3 regions of the Emergencia sp. genome follow, and region 2 is predicted to be linked to each of the others. Evidence: riboswitches for the same ligand, from Rfam matches in the RefSeq annotation. Region 2 holds a riboswitch; each other region holds the start of a gene.
What was found. A riboswitch is a leader RNA that binds a small molecule or an ion and turns the genes downstream of it on or off. The one in region 2 is predicted to bind cyclic di-GMP.
Positions count from the first base shown of each region.

Region 1 (5,760 bases), on a different contig from region 2:
CCAGCTTGTCGCCGCGCAGCAGCAGGCAGTCGTCTCTTTGAAAAATCTCTACGCCTGTGCTTTCCTGTATTAAACTCAGGTTGGCATCCATATTGCCGAATAATTCTATCCTATCGACATCGTCCTCAATCTGTATCTTCTTTAGTTCCTCGTTTGTGTTTGTCAATTACAATCTCCTTTTCTTTCCCCACCTGCTGGCGAGTTTCTACCGTACCATATACTCTTATTATATTTTTTTTCTTGTCAAAATGAAAGTCTTTATTTAAAATTTGCGCATTTTCTGGGATATTTTCTGCAATCCACTCTCTGAGCATGGATCCTGCTTTGGCTTTGACATCATCTGTTTCCTCCATGTAGAAGGAATAATAATAAGGTACTCTGGCTACAATTTTACCTCCAGCGTGGACGTAATGCTCCGCTGCATCATCCTTTCCCATCTCATAGGAAGGATGTTCAATCGGAATGGTTCCTGTAATCAGTATATCCCCTTTTCTCACAAAATCATTCTTTGCTACGACACTTCTTCCTCTATAGGATAAAATCCTTTCGATGTAACAGTCTTTTTCCGCCACGATATTGCACGGCGTGTCTTTGTCGACTTTGTCGCTGGGAACTTGTTTGCTTTCAGAGATTTTGACCTCAACATAATTTCCCTCATAGGCCACCTTTGCCCATACGATATTGTCAAATTCCTTAAAAAGTCTGCGTTCGATTGCGTCGCAGTCAAAATTCTTTCTTCCGCCTTCGTAGAGACCTACTTCTTTGAGGCATTCCCTGACGCTGGTCTCTGTAATGCTTTTACAGCCGATGACGTTGATTTCGCGCACGAAAAGATTCTGGGCACAAAAAAAGAGGAGGAAAATCGCCATTCCCGCAATCATCATCTTGCCTGCCTTGATTTTCTTGACAACAGGATGCGCACCTCCCTCGTCGATGATGGTAAATTTGTACTTGCTCTTAGCGATTTTCTTGACTACTCGGAAATCCTCTTCTGCCATTGTCATGCAGACTTCCGTCTCATCTTTGTAATCTATTTGGCGTATGGCAATGCCGCGGGCAATGGCCTCCGAAATAATCCGTTCAGGCTTAAACCCCTCAAGCCTGATCCTTACCCAATGCCTTATAAAATTCGATTCCCTCGATTTTTCCTTCAAGTTCCATTCGTCCTTCCCAAATTTCGCTTATCACAAATCTGCTTCCTTTGACAGTGACAAAAAAGCGTCCCGTATCAACTGTCACCGAAGTATCGCTGATCAAAACTACTCTGAGTACATTTTCAATGATGGCTGCATTTGCAGAAGCCGTAACCTTTGGTCCGGTAATATCGAAGTCAAAGGTAAATTCGTTTATCAGTTTCATGTTAGAATGTATGCCGTATGGCCAGCCGATATGACTTGTTAGTGGGTAAAAAGACGTCAGATTGATTCAGCACCCGTGAAAACAACTAGTTGACCGGGCGCTCTTGAGTTCTTGAGCTGCCACTGTTACGCAGTTTCGGCTGATTTGGCCTCTTTCGTTAAGCAGTCTGCCGCTGGGCACCAGCTTATGCGTAACTGCCCCCTTTAGTCCAAGTTCCTGGATCAGGTCTGCTGACCCCGCGTAACCCGGTTTTAAAAAGGACAGCAAAAAACCGCCGCACCGCATCAGCGGTACGACGGCTAAATCAAACATCGTTTTAAATTTTATTTGCTCGCTCTTTTTCTTCTCACTTTTAATGTCAATGCACCACTGGCACCTGCAGCCAGAAGCAGATAGAGAGCCAACTGTGATTGGTCACCGGTTTTCGGCTGATCTGGATTCTCTGACTTCGCCCCTTTTACGTTGTCGTCTTTTTCTAAATGTTCGTCCGGCGGAAGCTGCTGGTTCGGATTGTCTGTCGGGTTATCCGGTTCCTCGGGATCCTCCAGGTTTTCATCCGGTGGTAACGGCTGCGGGTTGTCCGGATCCACTGGCGGGTCTACCGGCGGAATCGGATCCACCGGAACAATTGGTGGAGTTGGAATAATCACCTGACCTGACACATTACGATAATAGTTAAGTGTTATTACGTTGGCAGCAGGATCAGCCACAGCTGTCAAACTCAGCTTTGCTGAATCCTCAAGCTTGTACTTGTTTTCGTCATACAAATTCCATTCATCCACAGGGATTACGCTAACTGTTTCTCCCACATTAGTCGCCATCTGTTCTACCCTGTTCACAGAGCCATCTAGAACCGGAGCACCTCCATCTGTAGATGTATAATAGTTCGTCATGACACTGTAAGTTGTATCAGTTCGCTCTAGTGAAAAACCTGCAGTGAAACCATAGTTGTAATTTTGATATGGATTTTGCGTATCTGGCCCATTAATCCAGGCCTCAAAACCGTCCCATACATATGTCATGGATTTTCCATCAGAAGATGCGGCAATATCGCTCCAACTTTCGGAAATTGAGCCATCAAATAGGCTAGGTTTACCACTGTTGTAATTACGCATATGTTCGCCAATAGTATAATCATTGTTTGTATTACCTGGGTAGCCAGTCTCTACTGGTGCCAGACTGTACAGATGATTATAATAATAGTTATACAGCAATTCTGATACTTCAATATTTGTTTCCTTTGTATCAGCTGTATATCCGCTAGTTACCAGAGTTGCGATGTCTTTATCAGGCAATTGTTCAAGCGCCGTATAAGAGGTGTCGTTTTTATCATTGTAGTAGTCCAGATAGTACTTATGCAGATCAGCAATGCCATTCTCATATCCAGCCTCAACCAGTTTTTTGCCTAGTTCTTCATCAGTCAACTGTGAATTTTTTATGCTGCTTAAGCTAAATGCATCATAAAGTTTGGCAATTGCCCAGTTTCCGCTTCGATATGCAAAGTACTCACGAGGAATGCTCTGTCCATCAAATCCAATAGTATCAGTTGGTGTTGCCCCACCTTTATCGAAATACTGTTGATATTCCTCTGTTGTCACTGCGAAACTTCCCTTTTTATAAGCATAATCATGAGAAGAGAGGTTCACAATGGCAAACTGAATCGGTGCTGCATCGCCAGGAACATAGAGCATATAATTTGCAGCGTCGTTAATGGCATCTCCAACAAAGATATTTACCGATTTTTCTTCGTAATCTTTAGGAATAGTATACGTGATTTTTGAGATGAACAAACGGTGTGACTTGATTTCCGCTTGATTCATGTTGTTGACTTCTTCCTGCGTGTATACGTTTTCCTTACTATCTTGATAAGAAATTTCGTAAGTGATTCCTTCGCTTGTCGGCGCAAAGGAAATTACGTTGGTTTTCCACTTGCTCTGCCCTGATACATAAGTATATTTCGCAGGAATCACTTCGGTTCTTGTTGCTTCACAACCTTCGCGCTGACACTTAAACAGCTTTTCGCCGTTTGATGTATCTGTGGCTGGTGTCGTAACGGTTCCTTCATCCCAGTTGTGTCCCAATGCCTCCACAGCTTCTAGTTTCGTCTCCGCACAGCCTCCTCTGGTACAAGTATACTTCGTTTCCCCTTTTTCTGTACAAGTCGGCGCTATGGTAACTTCGCCTTCATCCCATGCGTGCTCTGCTGGAATGAATTCTGTCTTTGTTTTACCACAGTCAGGAACTGTACAAGTGTACAATCGCTCACCAGCTTCTGTACAAGTTGCAGGTGTCATCTCCTGTCCATTATCCCAGGTATGATTGTAACAGCTTGCATCGTGAACATGTCCCTCTTCTTCATTTTTGCAAGTCAGACATGAAACATTTCCATTCTCATCTCCATTGGGTCCTTGTACGTCTGCAAAGGACGTCACACCTGTCATACAGACCATGGACACTGCTAGTACCAGTGTCATCAGCTTTTTCATTTTTTTCATAAATTCCCCATCTTACGGGTTCTCCCGCTTTTACCGGGTATCTGTCTGTACCCGGACAACTGGCTGCCAACCATGGGGATGGTAAGGCCCTTTAGTTTTCCGTCACCGGTTTTCGCCGGCTTTGGCAAGATTCCTCCTTACTTTCAGATTTTAATACGAGCATGCCGCATCTGACATTTGATAATAAAGCACAACGATTCATCGACTCATTGCGAGTTTCATCACTGCTTTATTTTCTATAAATATTATACCTCTCCCCGAGCATTTTTGACAAGTTCTTCCTTCCTAATTGTTTTTTGTTTTAAGTTATTTTTCTAAAACTCACCTAAAAATAACCAGTATATTAATTTAGAATCTGTATTCTGTAATATTGTTCACGGCATAGTAACTTACAGCGCACTTTGTTAAACATAAAAATGCCGCACTGCGGTAAGACAGGGCGGCATCTAAAGTTATGATATTTAATATTATTTTTGTCCTCTTTTTCTTCTCACTGTAATCGTCAATGCGCCACACGCACCTATAGTAAGAATTAGATAAAGAGCTAGTGATGACTCGTCTCCAGTCTTAGGCTGATCTGGATCCTCAGATTTCACTTCCTTAGCCGTATTATCAGCCTGCAGATGTTCATCGTCAGGTAAATCCTGACCTGGTTTAGCTGGTTTAGCTGGCTGATCCGGGTCCTCCAGATTTTCATCCGGTGGCAGCGGCTGATCTGGGTCTGGATCAATTGGAGGATCTGGTGGTACTGGCGGATCCGGTGGTGACGGTGGATCCGGTGGTGACGGTGGATCCGGTGGATCTACCGGCGGAGTATAATCATAGGCGTTAGTAAACGTCAAAGCTTCCGCTGGTCCTTCTATGGTATACCCGATTTCCTTTTCTCCTGCTAAAGACAGGTGAATAGTCCATGGTGTCTGATCATAGATCCAGTGTTCTGCCTTGCTGTTTACCTCTTTGATGGTAAGCGTCATACCGGCAAAATCTCTTATATCCTCTAATGCGATTGTTAACATACCGTCAAATCTTCCTGCTGCATTAGCAGTAATAGAATTTCCTTGGACAGTATAACCTGAGCCTCCGTCCACCTCAAACGTAAAGGTTTGCAAATCTGGATCTGCCTCTCCTCTTTTTTCTACAATCTTGGTAAACGGTATTTGAACCATAGCACCCCAAGGCGCATAGGTATTAGTGATAACCGCCCCGGTTTCGGTATATCGCACCTCTGTAAGATAATCTTTGACCTGCACTTCTTCAATAGTGTAAACAATTGGCTGGCCATCTTTGGCTGTAGGCAGGTTATCAAAGGTATAGGTCCATTCGTTGACTACGGTTGGCTGTTGATTGCCTGTGTGATCCCCATTCGTGTCACCTTCTGATTCCTCGTCCAAATTCATCTTTGCAATTGGTTCTGCATTGGTGCCATTGTCCTTTTCAAGGTCTGAATTATTTTCATCATTTTCTTGAAGCTGATCATCATTTCCTTCTGCGGGACCTACGTCTGTCGGCTTCTGGATCACATCATCGCTATTCTCTTCTGTCGGTTTCTGAACCGCATCATCGCTATTCTCTTCTGTTGGTTTCTGAACCGCATCATCGCTATTCTCTTCTGCCGGTTTTTGAACTGCATCATCTCCATTTATATCACTATCTTTTGAAGATTCATCCTCGCCTTCATCTTGTTCAGACGGTGGTGCTTCAAGTGTTGCAGTGCGGATTACTTTTCCATTTGCAAGCAAGTTTACTGTGATGGACTCAGGGCGTTTTTTCTCTTGATCATCATTATCTTCCCAAATCTTACTAACAGTAAAGTTTGTTACACCAGGCAGATTCTGAATGGTTCCATCGCCCGCTATGTCACTGACAAGGCCATAAGCTACACTGAATTCCTGATTCTGCGCCTTGA
Region 1 is NZ_DBFWLQ010000010.1:53,250-59,009, forward strand. Features, by position in the region: gene ACMQ5W_RS08715 (PhoH family protein) at 1-166, opposite strand, end outside; gene ACMQ5W_RS08720 (sporulation protein YqfD) at 126-1,154, opposite strand; gene ACMQ5W_RS08725 (YabP/YqfC family sporulation protein) at 1,096-1,359, opposite strand; gene ACMQ5W_RS08730 (sortase B protein-sorting domain-containing protein) at 1,683-3,854, opposite strand; cyclic di-GMP riboswitch class I at 3,906-3,990, opposite strand; gene ACMQ5W_RS08735 (Cna B-type domain-containing protein) at 4,322-5,760, opposite strand, start outside.
Region 1: another riboswitch for cyclic di-GMP. It lies ahead of ACMQ5W_RS08730 (sortase B protein-sorting domain-containing protein); the one in region 2 lies ahead of ACMQ5W_RS09790 (hypothetical protein).

Region 2 (5,760 bases):
TCGTAGTCTGTGCCTCTGTCTTAGTAGTTGTCGTTTCTCCAGTGTCGTCCGTCGTCACGTCTGGCTTAGCAGGCGGCACGATTACTGGTCTGTAAATCTCCTTGACCGCATATTTGCCAGTTCCATCGCTGACACACTCATAGCCTTCGGCAACGTACTGGCTGACATCCTGTGGGAAGGTGCCAGAAACGACACCTGTGGAAGTTGGTGTCTGCAAACTCCCTGCAATCGCCTTATCCAGGGTTACTGTTTCTTTCAGTTGCCAATAATTGTGCTCCAGGTCGATCTTGGCACCGGTTTCAATCGATACATCCTTAATCAGTTCTCCATCTGCATCGCCCGAGTTCAAAATGATGTTGTTGTTGATTTTGATGTCCGCAGAAGCCAGAACCTGCCCCAGTCGAAAGGCTCTATCTGACGCATTTTCTATTATGTTGGATTCTACAGTAATTTTGCCTCTTATCCTGCTATCATGAATTACTTGCTGTGTGTTTTGAACTAAGTCGATTGTACTTTGCATTGCAACAGCATTATGAACTGTATTCTTGAATACATTTCCGCTAACGGAAACCTCTGTATGATCCCCACATCCCGCTAGATAAATCGCCTGAAACGCTCGATCAACGATGTTATCTTGAATTCTGATCCTGCCAAAGGTATGATAACCCTGTTCGACAATTTTAATGGCTGCCGCATTGCTCCCCGAATTAGACAAATCGAAGTGACAATTTTTAATTTCCAGATTGTCCACAGTCCCATAGCTTGCACCACCTGGGTCATTCCCCCAATAAGCTAAGTCTATACCCGGTTTATTCTCACTGTTGACAAAATATAGGCCATCAAAAATAATATCTGATAAATCAATTCGGCCTATATAGCCATCGGCTTCATTTACCACGATATCTTCGCCTGTTACATAATTGACCATCTTCTTATCTGTAGCATTATGTCCCGGCTCTACTGTTATATTTTTCAGTTTGGCATCTGGTTGTCCTACAAAGGAAATATGCTTCAGTGACCTCCTATATCTACCCTTTTCCTTATCATCAATGACCTTATCGATAGTCCTATTTCTGATTTCCAGCTTTTCATAGTTACCTGGTGCGAAGTTGAGTGTCGTATAATCCACCGCATAGTTCAGCGCTTTCTGCGCATTGATTGGTTTTACGTTGACCATGATGCCACCGGAACTGCCTGTGTTCTCAACGGTCAATTCCCCCTGTTGAGACAAATAAAATGGTCGAACTAAACCTCCGGCGGCTGTAACTGTTCTGCCATTCAAATCCAAAGTAATGTCATTCCTAACAATTACGCTCTGATTAGTCGTCGTATCTGTCAAGAGCTGAATCCTCTCCTCACCTTTTGCCTCTGCCGCAGCTTGCTCCAGGGACGGATAGGATTTGCCTGTATTCGCATTTGCGGCAACAGAAGCTGTAGCCTTGGTATAGACCGTATCTTTGATTATGTCGCCTGTTTTATCCTTATCCGGTTTATTGCGATATTTGTCACTTTTTAATACAATAAGAGAGTTTCCCAAGAATTTAAATTCTGCGTTTACCGAATACCCAAGAGTTAAAATTTCAGATTTTCTATTCCCGTCTTTGTCCTGAACGACCAAAGAAGATAGATTACTAATTACGGGATTACCCTTCTCGTCTAACTCATCATAAATCCTTGCTTTCACTTCTCCATTGCTATTTTTAAAGATACCGATAGGTGCTTTTCCCTCTGAGGTATAGTACCCGATACACTTTTCTAAATCATATTTATCATACGTATCAGAAGATGAGGTGAAAAGATCTTTAAAATACCCCTTATAGTAATATGTCAAATCCGAATATCTTACAGTTATAATAAACATATCATAATCATCATAATTCTGTAGTCTCAATTGACTAGCTGGTATTGTAATCTTAGTATTGTCAATGGCAGTTGGCTCTTCTATCTCATAATATTGATCCCCAATCTGGTAAGAGATTGATATTTTCTCTGATATATCATATTTATATTCCTCTTTACACTCTACCTGTAAATACACATATTGCTTCTGATCCAGGCTACACTTATTTGTAATTGATAAGTTATAATACTGACTGCTTCCAAATGACGGACTGTATTCTGTAGTCAAAGGAGTCATATTGTCTTTTTCCGTCCCCATCTTGACAGTCAAAACATCTGGGTTCAGTGACTCTCCTACCCCTGCAAACACCATTGTCGGCATGCAGCTCATGACCACTGCAATGCAGAGAAATGCTAGTAATAATTTCTTCATAACGTTTCCTTTCTTAAAAAACAAAAGAGCATGGCCGCAGCACATGCTCTTTTTGCGCAATAAAACAGAATTCATTCTTCTATGAACGAACTCAAATAATCTGTGCAACTGGCTGCCATCCGTAAAGGGGAAGGCCCTATAGCTTTGTGTCGCTGCCTTTCGACAGGTTTACCCAATCTTCAATTCTGGTTTCATTATACGATGTTTTTACTAGCGATTCAAGAACATTTGTTATCTTGTTATAATTTTCCAGTCTGCTCTGTCAGCCACTTTCACGGCCTATTCAAATATTGCCTTATCATACATTTATAACGACAAAAGACCGACGCATCCGCGCCGGCCCGTGTTAGCAGTATATACTATTTTCTGGCAGCTTTTCCGATTGCGAGACCTTTTGCATAAGCCTCTTCGTTCAGTGGAAGCAGCTGCGGTTTTTTCTTACCGATTTTGTTTCTGATGCCCTCTAAGATGACGTCTTCAGAAACGACTTCAGTATATCCGATGTATGCACCGAGCATGATGATGTTCAGTACCTTTGGATTACCCATCTCCAGAGCCATCTCTGTTACAGGAACTTCTACAACGGTGATATCGTCTCTTTCAATCTTGGATTTTACGATGGAACTGTTGATGAACAATGTTCCGCCCGCTTTCAGTTTTGGAAGGAATTTGTGCAGGGAAGGATCGTTCATGACGATCATGTCTTCCATCGCTTCCATAACTGGCGCACCGATTTCATCGTCAGAAATGACGACATAGCAGTTTGCTGTTCCTCCACGCATCTCAGCGCCGTAGGATGGGAAATAGGTAACGTGTTTATCTGTTGATTCGCAGGTTGCTGTTGCCAAAAGAGTTCCCAGCATCATGACACCCTGTCCGCCGAATCCGGCAACAAGTAAATTTCTTTCCATGATTATTCCTCCTTTGCCTTATCTCTGAATACTCCCAGAGGGAATTCCTTTAGCATATCCGTTTCTAAGAAGTCAAGCGCCTTTGCTTCGTTCAGTCCCCAGTTGGTCGGACAGGAAGTAACGATTTCTACCATGGAGAAACCTTTCCCTTCCATCTGATACTGGAACGCCTTTTTGATAGCCGCTTTGGTCTTGCGAACGTTGCCCGGCGTATTGCAGGAAGTTCTTTCAAGATAATATGGCGCTGTCAGCTGATTCAGCACTTCGCACATGTGAATAGGATAGCCATGTTCTTTCGGATCTCTGCCCTTAGGTGCGGTAGTCGCTTTCATACCGATCAAAGTGGTCGGTGCCATCTGTCCGCCTGTCATGCCGTAAATGCCGTTATTGACAAAGATAACAGTGAAATTTTCACCTCTGTTTGCCGCAGAAACGGTTTCACCTAATCCGATGGAGGCTAAGTCGCCGTCTCCCTGATATGTATAAACCAATGATTCCGGGCTTGTTCTCTTCAGACCTGTCGCTACTGCACAAGCTCTTCCGTGTGCAGAGATGTTCAAGTCGTGGCTTACATACAACTGTCCCAGTCCACAGCAGCCTACGCCTTCACAGCGAACTAATTTGTCCAACATGCCCAGTTCTTCAGAAACCTCACCGATCAATTTATGTATGGTTCCGTGCATGCAGCCAGGGCAGAAACCAGATACTGCATCTGGCTTGATACCAATGGTTCTCTTATATACCTTTTCCATTATAATACCTCCTTTGCCAGTTCACGAGCTGCTCTCATGACTCTTTCCTTTGTCATAAGTTCTCCGCCTGAACGCAGACATTCTTTGATTGGGCATCTTCCATGAACGGCATGGTCGATATCCCATACCATCTGTGCCGGGATGGACATTTCTACATCCAGGATGCCTTTTACTCTGTCAAAATCAAGGTTCTCAAAGGATTTGTAAGGGAACGGATGAATTGCGATCGGCCTGATCATTCCAGCTTTGATGCCTTCTGCTCTCAGCTCTTTTACTGCAACCTTTGCAATACGGCCAGAGATTCCATATGCAGTTAGAACGATTTCTGCATCGTCCATCATGATTTCTTCCACTCTGACATCTTTGTCTACCCAGGACTTGTATAATTCAGCTGCTGCCATATTGACAGGCTCAAAACTGCCGCCAACACCGCCTGGAAGAATTCTCACTTGTTCTTCCGGCTTATGTCCTACTGCAGATACACTGCGGCGTGCTTCCTTCATTGCAGCAACTTCTTCTGCAGTCTTCATAGGAGGAAGTTCAACTGGCTCCATCATGGTGCCCATGACGCCATCAGTCAAAACTAATACCGGGTTGTTATCTCTTTCAGCAAGATCAAATGCTTCGTAAGTCATATCGACAGCTTCCTGGACCGTAGATGGTGACAAAACGATCATCTCAAAACCGCCATTTCCGGAGGCCTTTGTCGCCTGCAGGTAATCCTGCTGTGCCGGCTGGATTGCGCCGATACCAGGGCCGCCTCTGCCTACGTTTACATAGACGATCGGTAAACGTGCAGCAGCACAATAGGATACGCCTTCACTGTAAAGGCTGATACCTGTACTTGAAGAAGAACTCATGGATCTGGTTCCTGTCTGAACTGCACCATAAAGCATATTTACAGATGCGACTTCACTTTCTCCCTGTACGAAAACGCCCTCTACTTCCGGCATTCTTCTTGAGAAATATTCCGGAATTTCATTCTGTGGTGTAATCGGGTAGCCGGCGAAGAACCTACAACCTGCTCTAACAGCTGCTTCTGCAATCGCTTCGCAGCCTTTCATAAATACTCTTGCCATTTTCTAAACCTCCCTATAAACCTCGATTGCTGCGTCTGGACATACAACACCGCATGACGCGCAGCCGATGCAATCATCCGGATTTGCTGCGACAACATACTGATAGCCTTTTGAATTAACTTTGTCGCCAATTGCGAGTACGTTTTTAGGGCAGAATTTGACGCAATAGCCACAGCTCTTGCAGCTCTCTGCTCTAATTTCTACTTTTCCTTTTGCCATTTTTGATTACCTCCTAATGGTTCTCGCCCCAATTTCTTTAGAAATTGTGAGGGAGACCTTATGCTGTAAATCCCCAAGAGTGCGAGTGGTACGCACGAAGCACGATTGGATGGATTTAGTCGTATAATGGTTCTCGCCTCAATTTCTCAATCGCCGTATAAGAAATTGAGTTTCTATTCAATAACCCTCTATTGTAATTGTGGGTTTGTTGATAAATTTATTCGCTCCACTCATATGTAAGATATAACTTTATGGGGAGCAGCGGAATCTGCACTTTGTCTTTTATCTGCGGGCAGATCTCCTCTCTTGCACACATGTAGTCTACCGAGAAGTATTCGTCGATCAGACTGCTGACCTTCTCGTTGCCGCTCACAGCCTCTTCGGCGGTGGTTGTAAAACCTACATTGGGGTTGCTCATGATGGAGACGTTGGATAGTTCGATGTGGGCCATACCCAAAACCCGAGCCATGGTGCCGTCGATTGCCACCAAATCTTTCGACCAAGGTCTGTAGGAATTGATAACAAAG
Region 2 is NZ_DBFWLQ010000011.1:138,262-144,021, forward strand. Features, by position in the region: gene ACMQ5W_RS09790 (hypothetical protein) at 1-2,272, opposite strand, end outside; cyclic di-GMP riboswitch class I at 2,373-2,455, opposite strand; gene ACMQ5W_RS09795 (2-oxoacid:acceptor oxidoreductase family protein) at 2,632-3,183, opposite strand; gene ACMQ5W_RS09800 (thiamine pyrophosphate-dependent enzyme) at 3,186-3,935, opposite strand; gene vorB (3-methyl-2-oxobutanoate dehydrogenase subunit VorB) at 3,935-5,014, opposite strand; gene ACMQ5W_RS09810 (4Fe-4S dicluster domain-containing protein) at 5,018-5,233, opposite strand; gene ACMQ5W_RS09815 (hypothetical protein) at 5,451-5,760, opposite strand, start outside.

Region 3 (5,760 bases), on a different contig from region 2:
CCGGCGCAATCTTGATCGTTGTCGTTGTCACTTCAGTTTTGTCGTCCATAATTTCTGTTTTCTGCTCTGTTGTAGAAGCCGGATCCTTACTAATATCTGCATTGGTTGTGGCCGATTCAGATGAAGCAGAACCGGTGTTGGTTATCGGATCAACTGGAGCAGGTGGAATATATGGGGGATGATAGGTGCCAATATAAAGCTTGTCATTAGCTACATCTTTTTCAAATACCCAGTTTGCAGCCTGATATCCCTCTGACGCAACGATATATTTTGCGTTCATTTTGTACGCATAGCTGTTATCATCAACAAAACCGGTTGAATCAGCGGAGTATATCCCACCAGAGATGAATTTTGAAACATCTACTGCACATACATCGCCCACAAAGCTGCCATCTGTAACCTCTATGCTTACCTTCGAGATACTTTCTTCTGGATTCTTCTCTGGATTTTTTTCATCCAGTGCCCTTACGCCCTTGATAGTTCCGCCGGAAATATTCACCGAAATCGGCAGCTTGGTTGTATGCTGCGCTACTGCAATGCCGACGCCGGTGCTGGTAGAACCTGAATCATTGCTGTTAGACGTGTACGCGCCCGTAGCAGTAATCACAGGATTGCCTGTAACGTTCAGTTCCCCTGCCCGCAGTTCAACCCCTGTAGCACCTGCAATGGTTCCGCCAGAAATATTCAGCTTGCCATCCTGCGGATTGAAAATACCGCAAGAGCCCCCATTAATCGTTCCGCCATTTACCGTGATGTTCGTATTGTGTTGCTCTCCATTGCCTGCTACACCATACCTTCCTCCTTCAATGGTTCCGCCTTCCACAATTAGAGTCGTCGCACCTACATCCTTGCTATAACCGTTCACAGCAATACCTGCTATGTTACCCGAAATTTTCGTCTGATCGCCCTTGACGGTAATCGTTGGCTGCACAGCATTATTTTGGGGATTTATAAAAATACCGTAACTATTAGAACCGACTGCTTCTAACATCACATTCTCCAAGGTCAGATTGACTCTCTGCTCCGCTACAATTCCCATAGACGGTTCTCCCGACGTGTTTGTGTTGCGTATGGTTCCGTTTTTGATCGTTATATTTTTTGTTTCACCATATTTATTAACATAAATTGTCTTATTACTTGACGTCGAAATTGTCTTACCATTCAGGTCTAATATTATAGACTTATCTATCTCATAATAGTTTATACTTCGTATATTTATTTGATCCTTCAAGAGACGCACAGTATCTCCATCTTTCGCCTTTGTCAAAGCTTGTTTCAGCGTATTATAAGTGGTATTTCCAATCTGCGCGGCTTTATCCGATTCCACTTGGTAATAGCCATCTATCGGTTCTTCGCTGGCCAGATATCCTATTTCCAACATATCATTTCCCGGTTTCACTTTAAATAAGCCACCAGTGCACACCACTGTGCCCGAGTTTTTTATAATCGCACCGTCAACCGTCCCGCCTTTAACATAAAGCGTACCCTTATTGCCTGCAACGATGTCTCCCGTGAAAGTTCCGCTCAATATTGTGAGCTTCGAACTTTTCCAAGTGGTATTGCCGCCGTCAAGCTCAATTGAAGCATCTACTTGTCCTGTCTGTCCTACACTACTGTCCTGAATGGTCAAATAACTGGTGACATTCTTAATAGGGTACCCCCTCCCCAGGGAAAATCCGCTCAAATCCAAAGTGATATTATAATGACTCTTATGATCGATCGTGATTTCTTCATTCACGTCTGCAAGCAAAATGATCTTTGATCCATCTTTTGCAACGCTAAATGCCTCTTGAAGTGTAGAGTACTTTTCCTCTCCAATCTGAGCTACCGCCTCTGCCTGCTCTTCTTCTGCAAATGCAATGCCCGGGATCATAGAGATTACCAGACCCACAGTGAGCAACATTGCTAAAAACTTCTTCATATTATCGTTTTCTCCTCATGCTTTATTTCGGTTCATTAAAAAGAGACAGGCCAACGCCTGTCCCAAATCATAAATATACAATCTGATAGTACATTGGCAACTGGCAGCCATCCTTCTGGAACAGGCCCTATAGCTTTGCGTCCCTGCCTTTCGACAAGTTTGCTCTTTTCAATTTTTCTACCTATAAGTATACTCTCTTTTTCTTTATCCTTCAATCCCGAATCTTTCTATCGGGCCTACTTCTTCCTATGATACCCTGCAATGGCACCTGACGCACCCAGGGCTGTGAATAACAGCACGATATACATGCCCAGAGACGACCGATCGCCCGTATCAGGCAATGCGGAGCCTTTGTCCGGGTCACCGGCGGCACTTTCTGCAGAGGCAGCGGTTTTGCCGCTGTCAATCACATAACGAAGCACCAGTCCATCTGTCTCCCAATCTCCCAATGTAAACGAATCCAGTTTATAGTCGGACCATTTGTAGTCATCGTAGAGCACATAGGAGTCATAACTGCCCATATATTCAAATAGTTTTCCGTCATATTTACAGTTTATAAAATCCTTGGCGTTGATGATATCACCAGCATAGCCCTGTAAAAATTTCTCTTCGTAGTAATCATCGTAGCTGCCCTCGTAAACGGTGCCCAGAAGCTTCAGCTTTCCGTCGGCACGTTCATAATACCTGTGAATAATCTGGAAGTAATCTATGGATGGACACTCACAGGCCAACTCTGCACCTGCAATGAGTAAGCCAGAGTATTCCGAGCTGGTGATATAATCCAGCAGAGGGTCCAGGTTTTCAATCAGATTCTTGACAGCCGCTGCATCTTCAGGTTCCAGTTCTGCCAAAAACTCTTCCATAGTATAACCCTGCTCCTTCAGCAGACGATCAATTAAGTCAGTAAAACTATCAAAGTCGCCGACTTCCGCTTTGATTATTTCCTTAAACATGTCCACAATCTGCTGAAAAATATCGTTTGTGAGAATGATGGAACTGCTGACAACAGAATAATGATTCTCCGGAAGGCCGATAATCTCCACATGAAACTTTGACAAGATGTTGTCTACATCTGTTAGAAATTTTTCCGGATCCTTTTCATAGGTTCCTAAATCTATTTTCCCTTGCACTTCCGCCAGTTCCTTCATGATGGCATCGCTGATCCGATCCTTCGGATAACCCAGCCAAAGACCTAGGGTCTCCCCATCCTCCTTCACTTCTTCAACGGGAATGGTGATATTGATGTTGGTGCCAGGTGCGGTAATCCGCACACTCAAGTCTTTTAAATTCGATATTTCTGTGCAATCTTCATTATCTATGGTGACAAGCGCCATAGCGTTGGGTTCTTTCTTAAGGTCGTCCACAATGTTTGCAGAGGCTGTCATCGTAAAAGACATGACCATCGTGCATACGATAAATAGACATACCAATATCTTTTTGATTTTCATCTTAAAGTTCTCCTATCGCAGTAGTTAGCTCCCCGGCATCATCAATTTGGTTGATTTTTCCTCGCAGCGCTGCGCTGCCGGGGATGCCCTTGAGATACCAGCCCACAAATTTACGCATTTCGCGGACTGCGGCGTATTCGCCCTTTAATTCCATCATATCATAAAAATGACGCAGCATCATTTGTTTTTTTTCGGCAATGTTCGGCGGATTTGGCCTCGGTTCACCTTTCCAGGCAGCCAGAACTTCCTGAAAGATCCATGGATTTCCCAAGGCACCGCGGCCAATCATCACAAAATCACAGCCTGTTTCTTTCATCATGGCCAAGGCGGAATCGCCGTCAGTCACATCTCCATTGCCAATGACAGGAATGCTGACCGCATTTTTTACGGCCGCGATCTGTGTCCAGTCCGCTTTGCCACTGTAATACTGTTCTCTTGTCCTGCCGTGAACAGCAACAGCCGCTGCGCCCGCTTCCTCAATAGCTTTTGCCGTCTCCACGGCATTTATACAAGATTTGTCAAAACCGATGCGTATTTTCGCAGTTACCGGTTTTGTCGTATTGCTGACCATGGCAGAAATCAAGTCATAAACCAGATCCAGCCGTTTCAGCAAGGCTGAGCCTTCCCCGTTCTTTACAATCTTCGGTACAGGGCAGCCCATGTTGATATCTAAGATGGCATTTTCCCGTTCTTCCAAGGCACGGGCTGTAAATGCCATGATTTCCGGTTCGCTGCCGAAGACCTGATAGGCCACCGGTTTCTCTTCTTCGTAGAGAAACAGCAGTTGATCCGTCTTCTTATCGCCGTAATACAGCCCTTTGCCGCTGACCATTTCCGAATAGACCAAAGCCGCTCCCATCTCGCGGCAGATTCTGCGAGTGGGAGCGTCTGTAATTCCTGCTAGTGGAGCCAGAAGAAAAGGATTATCAAGTTCAATATTTCCTATTTTTAAGGCTTTTTTCATTTTATATCTGTTCCTTTTTTTCTTTGCACGGTTTTGTCGGTTTCTTATTTTTCTGGTAGATGATTTCCAGTCCTTCCAGTGTCAACATTTTGTCGACGTGGTCAATACAATCGACGCCATCGTCGATGAGGGTGGAAAGACCGCCAGTGGCAACCACGGTGACCGGTTTGCCCGATTCTGTGAGGGCTTCCAGCTCTTTCTTCATTTTCTTTACGATATAATCTACCATGCCCATGTGTCCGTAAACCAACCCGGACTGCATGCTCTGAATGGTGTTCTTACAGATGGTCTGACCCGGCTCCTCTAATTCTACCTTTGGCAGCTTCGAAGTCTTCTCGAACAGAGCCTCCGATGCAATCTTAAGTCCTGGAGCGATGGATCCGCCTAAGTACTCAGCCTTCTCCGTCACCGCACAGAAGGTCGTTGCCGTTCCAAAGTCGATGATGATCAGAGGGCCGCCGTATTTGTGGTATGCCGCCACGGCATTGACAATTCTGTCAGCGCCTACCTGCTTGGGATTGTCATACTTCACTACCAATCCTGTCTTGACACCCGATTCCACAGTGATGGCGCGCTTCTTGAAATACTTCATAGCCAAGTGCTGCAGGGTGTAGAGGACGGATGGTACAACGGTTGAAATGATGATGTCTTTTACGTCCGATGTCTTGAGTCCTTCATACTGAAAGAGCTGCGTTACAATCATTCCATACTCATCGGCACTTTTGTTGTTATCTGTTTCAATTCTCCAGTTGGTAACGAGCTTTCCGTCTTTGAATACGCCAAGTACGATGTTGCTGTTTCCAACGTCAAAAGCTAAAAGCATTATTTTTCTCCATTCTGTTATTTCACAACCCTGTCAAGCCTCTTGAGAGCCAGAGCCATAGTCAATCCCGGTATGACACGATTTCCGGTGATTTCAGCGCCCAGGACTTCATTAATTCTCTTCAATCTGTACTGTACAGTGTTGGTATGAATCCCCATGAATTCCGAGGTCTTTCCACTGTTCATGCCCGCATCGAGAACAAAAGTCTCCAGAGTCTCCAGCAGTTGTTTTGCCTTATTCTCTCCCATTTCTTTTCTGAACGGCTCCAGAAGATCCATGTAGTTCTTTTTCAGATAGCCGCCCTGAACCTGCAGATTGATACAATTGGAAACAAGAGCCAGTTCATATTTTGTAAATACTCTCTTGTACGGGAAAACGCTTTCAACAAAGGTCCAGGTCTCGCTGATCAGTCTGAACGCATCTCCTGCACCTTCGATACCATCGAGTCCTGTGGCGTGGAAAATCCGCACCGTCTTGCTGCCCTCTTTCAACTTGTCAAAGAGCACCAGGCAGCTGGACTTCTGCGTTGTTTCTTCATCCTCCGGCTTTTCGCCGTTTTTAAGAATCATGCCGTAGGTTTCTTCTCCTTCGGTGATTCTAAGCA
Region 3 is NZ_DBFWLQ010000009.1:28,901-34,660, reverse strand. Features, by position in the region: gene ACMQ5W_RS08435 (hypothetical protein) at 1-1,921, opposite strand, end outside; cyclic di-GMP riboswitch class I at 2,014-2,095, opposite strand; gene ACMQ5W_RS08430 (hypothetical protein) at 2,158-3,369, opposite strand; gene dusB (tRNA dihydrouridine synthase DusB) at 3,371-4,333, opposite strand; gene ACMQ5W_RS08420 (type III pantothenate kinase) at 4,335-5,156, opposite strand; gene ACMQ5W_RS08415 (PucR family transcriptional regulator) at 5,174-5,760, opposite strand, start outside.
Region 3: another riboswitch for cyclic di-GMP. It lies ahead of ACMQ5W_RS08435 (hypothetical protein); the one in region 2 lies ahead of ACMQ5W_RS09790 (hypothetical protein).